DNA from 2 places in the Microbacterium panaciterrae genome. Region 1 is predicted to be linked to the other one. Evidence: riboswitches for the same ligand, from Rfam matches in the RefSeq annotation. Region 1 holds a riboswitch; the other holds the start of a gene.

Region 1 (2,191 bases):
GACCAGCACGGGTTCATCCCGCCACGGGTCGGTGGCCGGTGGCAGGATGAACCCATGCCGGAGATGCCAGAGGTGCAGGGGCTGGTCGATTTCCTCGGCGCGCGTGCGGTCGGGCTGACCATCACGCGCGCCTCGGTGTCGGCCGTCTCGGCGCTCAAGACCTTCGATCCCGCGGTGACCGTCCTTGCGGGCTCCCGGGTGGAGTCCGTCGCGCGGCACGGCAAGTTCCTCGACCTGACGCTGGCGAGCGAGACCGAATCGCAGCTGCACTTCATCTTCCATCTCGCCAAGGCCGGGTGGCTGCGCTGGTATGACGCGCTGCCGGCGACGCTGATCCGTCCGGGGAAGTCGCCGATCGCGATGAGGATCGCGTTCGACGACGGCAGCGGATTCGACCTCACCGAGGCGGGCACCAAGAAGTCGCTGGCCGCGTACGTCGCGCGCGATCCCGCCGATGTCCCCGGGATCGCGCGGCTGGGACCGGATCCGCTGGATCCGTCGTTCACCCGGGACGCGTTCGCGGCGCTGCTCGACGGCCGTCGCACCCAGATCAAGGGCCTGCTCCGCGACCAGGGCGTGATCGCCGGGATCGGCAATGCCTATTCGGACGAGATCCTGCACGCGGCGCGGATGTCGCCGTACGCCTCCGCGGGTGGTCTCGACGATGCCGACGTCACCCGACTGTACGACGCGATGCAGACGACCCTTCGCGATGCGGTGACCGCGGCGAGCGGCAGGCCCCCGGCCGACCTCAAGGACGCGAAGCGCCGGGGCATGCAGGTGCACGCCCGCCGCGGTGAGGCCTGCCCGGTCTGCGGCGACACCGTGCGCAGCGTGTTCTTCGCCGACCGGTCGCTGGAGTACTGCCCCACCTGCCAGACCGGGGGCAAGCCGCTTGCAGACAGACGCCTGTCCCGGCTGCTGAAATGAGCCTGCGAGGATGACCCGCGGCGTCACAGGAGCATTCGCCGGAATGAATCGGAGGGAGGCGTGTTGACTAAGCTGGGAGCAGAAACGTGCTCCGGGGTCGGTGAGAATCCGAACCGGCGGTGACAGTCCGCGAACCGAGGATCCTGAGTGGATTCGAGGCCGATCCGGTGGAATTCCGGGACCGACGGTGATGCGAGCGAAAGCTCGCGAGTCCGGATGAGAGGCAGCACGCACGGTCGCCGTGCGCCCGCCCCGGACATCCGATCCTTTTGACGCAGGACGAGGAAACGACATGACGGCGACACCGGTGGAGCACGCGGCGATGCTGCGCGCGCTCGACATCGCGCGCCGTGGCCCGCGCGGAGTGAACCCGCAGGTCGGCGCCGTGATCCTCTCCCCCGACGGCCGCGTGCTCTCCGAGGGCTGGCACCGCGGGGCCGGCACGCCCCACGCCGAGGTCGACGCGCTGTCGCGCGTCGCGGCCGCACAGCTGCGCGGCGCCACCGCGGTGGTGACGCTCGAACCCTGCAATCACACCGGCCGCACCGGTCCGTGCGCACAGGCCCTCATCGACGCCGGCGTCGCCCGCGTCCTCTACGCGCTCGACGATCCGGGCGTCGCCTCCAGCGGAGGGGCGGAGCGGATGCGCACCGCGGGGCTCGACGTCGAGGCCGGCGAAGGATCCGAGGCAGCACGTTCGCTCATCGCCGGCTGGCTGGCCGTGCAGCGGCTCGGACGCCCGCACGTGACGGTGAAGTGGGCGCAGAGCCTGGACGGCCGCGCCGCCGCCGCGGACGGAACCAGCCAGTGGATCACCGGTCCCGCCGCCCGCGCCGATGTGCATCGCCGCCGCGCCCAGGCCGACGCGATCGTGGTCGGCACCGGCACGGTGCTCGCCGACGACCCCGCCCTCAGCGCGCGCGAGGGCGACGCGCTGCTCCCGCACCAGCCGATCCCCGTCGTGATCGGCATGCGGGAGACGCCTGTGGACGCGGCCGTGCGCCGCCACCCGCACGAGCCGCTGTTCTACCCGCAGCATGATCTCGCGGTGATCCTCGCCGATCTCCGCGACCGCGGAGTGCAGCGGGTGTTCGTGGAGGGCGGCCCGACGCTGGCCAGCGCCTTCCTCGCCGCGGGCCTCGCCGACGAGGTCCTCGCCTATCTGGCCCCCGTGCTGCTCGGCGGCCCGAAGCTGGCGCTCACCGACATCGGCGTGGGCTCGATCGGCGACGCCCGGCGCCTCGTCGTCGACGAGTGGCTT
Region 2 (2,191 bases), on a different contig from region 1:
AGGCCGCGGCCGCCTCGACCGCCGCGCTGCAGTCACACCAGGCGGCCACCACCGCGCGCTCCGCCGCGGACGCCGCCGCCCAGCGGGCCGACGAATTGTCCGCGCAGGCCGCGGCCGCGCAGCAGGCCGTGCAGCAGACCCACGATCAGGTCGGCGCGATCGTCGCCGGCCGCACACGCACCGAGAACGCCGCGCCTCTCGCCGTGCGGCTGTTCACCTCGGCCCACCCGGAAGAGCTGCTCACCCGACTCGGCGTGATGGAGAACCTCGACGCGACCTGGTCGGCCCTGGGACAGCACGCGATCGAGCAGCAGGGCGTCGCGTCGTCGCTGCAGGGCCAGGCGCAGACGGCGCGCACGGCGCGAGATGCCCTCGCCGCCGCAGCGGAGCAGGCAGCGCAGAAGGCGCAGCAGGCCGCGGATGCCGAGGCCGCCGCCGTGAAGGATCTGCAGGGCCATGTCACGACGCTCTACGCACAGCTCGCGGCACTGAAGAACACCACGGCCGACGTCGAACGCCGATACCGGATCGGCCAGCAGGTCGCGGAGCAGGCGGCAGCGGAGGCGGCCGCAGCAGCAGCAGCCGCTGCGGCCGCGCAGGGCTCCGGGGGCGGAGGCGGAGGCGGGGACTCGAGCCTCGGCGGAGGGGGCGTGAACGTCGATCCGGCCGGAGCCCAGGCGTACGCGCGCGGGCAGCTCGGCAACTACGGCTGGGGACAGGATCAGTTCGGCTGCCTGTACAACCTGTGGATGCAGGAATCCAGCTGGCGGGCCGATGCGCTCAACCCGGACAGTGACGCCTACGGCATCCCGCAGGCGCTCCCGGCGGACAAGCTCGCCACGGCGGGGCCGGACTGGCGCACGAACGGCGACACTCAGATCGACTGGGGTCTCAGCTACATCCAGAGCCGATATGGCTCCCCCTGTGGCGCCTGGGCGCACGAAGTGTCCAACAACTGGTATTGAGGCGTGACGGGCGCCACCCCGCTCGGTCGTCGGCGTGCGTCCGCCGGTGCTACCGTCGATGCTGTCCTCAGGGCGGGGTGAAAGTCCCCACCGGCGGTGTCGCGGCCAGTCCGCGCGAGCCCGCGAACGGTCCCCATGGCGGGGACCGCCGATCCGGTGCGATTCCGGGGCCGACGGTCAGAGTCCGGATGAGAGAGGACAGAAGGAGCAGTTCATCATGCCCACCAAGATCGCCATCGTCGCCGCGCAGTGGCACGCCGAGATCGTCGAGCAGACCGTCTCGGCCTTTCTCGCACGGCTCGATGAGCACGGGATCACCGACGTCGACGTGCACCGGGTTCCCGGAGCGTTCGAGATCCCGCTGCACGCGCAGCGGCTCGCCCGCACCGGTCGCTATGACGCGATCGCGGCGAGCGCGCTGGTCGTGGACGGCGGGATCTACCGTCACGACTTCGTCGCCGCCACGGTCGTGGACGCGCTGATGCGCGTGCAGCTCGACACCGACGTCCCGGTCTTCTCCGCCGTGCTGACCCCGCACAACTTCCATGAGCACGCTGAGCACCGCGACTACTTCCGGCGGCACTTCGCCGTGAAGGGCCGCGAGCTCGCCGACGCCGTGTCGGCCACGATCGAGAGCCTCGCGACGATCGGCTGATCCGGGCTACTCCCCCGCGAGACCGCCCAGCAGGTGCCCGAACGAGCGTCCCTCGCCGAGGTAGCTGCCCGGGTCGAAGGGATCCTTGTCTGCGGCGGGCTCGCGCCGGGCCATCGCCTCGGCGAGCTCGCGTGCGCCGCGCTCGACCCGCGTGCTGAGCGGTGCGACGTCGTCGGCCTTCGCGCCCCAGTCACTGGACGCGGCGAACACGCCGGTCGGGACGGGCTCCGCGTGCAGGTAGGTGAACAGCGGCCGGATCGCGTAGTCGATCGCGAGCGAGTGCCGGGCCGTACCGGCGTTCGCTCCGATCAGCACCGGCTTGCCGGTGAGCGCGTCCGGGTCGAGCACGTCGATGAACGACTTGAACAGGCCCGAATAGCTCGTCGAGAAGATCGGCGTGACGACGATCAGCCCGTCTGCGGACACCACCGTGTTGATCGCCGAGTCGAGCGCAGGTGGCGCGAACCCGGTGAGCAGGTTGTTGGTGATGTCGTGCGCGAGGTCGCGCAGCTCGATCACGTCGATACTCACCTCGGAGCCGAGCTCTCCGAGCCGGTGCGCCGTCTCGGCT

The links. Region 1 has a riboswitch for FMN ahead of ribD (bifunctional diaminohydroxyphosphoribosylaminopyrimidine deaminase/5-amino-6-(5-phosphoribosylamino)uracil reductase RibD). Riboswitches for the same ligand answer to the same signal wherever they lie in the genome.
Region 2: another riboswitch for FMN. It lies ahead of ABD882_RS07720 (6,7-dimethyl-8-ribityllumazine synthase); the one in region 1 lies ahead of ribD (bifunctional diaminohydroxyphosphoribosylaminopyrimidine deaminase/5-amino-6-(5-phosphoribosylamino)uracil reductase RibD).

The regions. Positions count from the first base shown of each region.
Region 1 covers NZ_BAABGP010000003.1:89,672-91,862, forward strand. The annotation lists gene ABD882_RS00470 (Fpg/Nei family DNA glycosylase) at 55-930, shown strand; FMN riboswitch at 1,013-1,164, shown strand; gene ribD (bifunctional diaminohydroxyphosphoribosylaminopyrimidine deaminase/5-amino-6-(5-phosphoribosylamino)uracil reductase RibD) at 1,223-2,191, shown strand, end outside.
Region 2 covers NZ_BAABGP010000008.1:567,995-570,185, forward strand. The annotation lists gene ABD882_RS07715 (aggregation-promoting factor C-terminal-like domain-containing protein) at 1-965, shown strand, start outside; FMN riboswitch at 1,025-1,169, shown strand; partial or broken gene ABD882_RS07720 (6,7-dimethyl-8-ribityllumazine synthase) at 1,177-1,620, shown strand; gene ABD882_RS07725 (FMN reductase) at 1,627-2,191, opposite strand, start outside.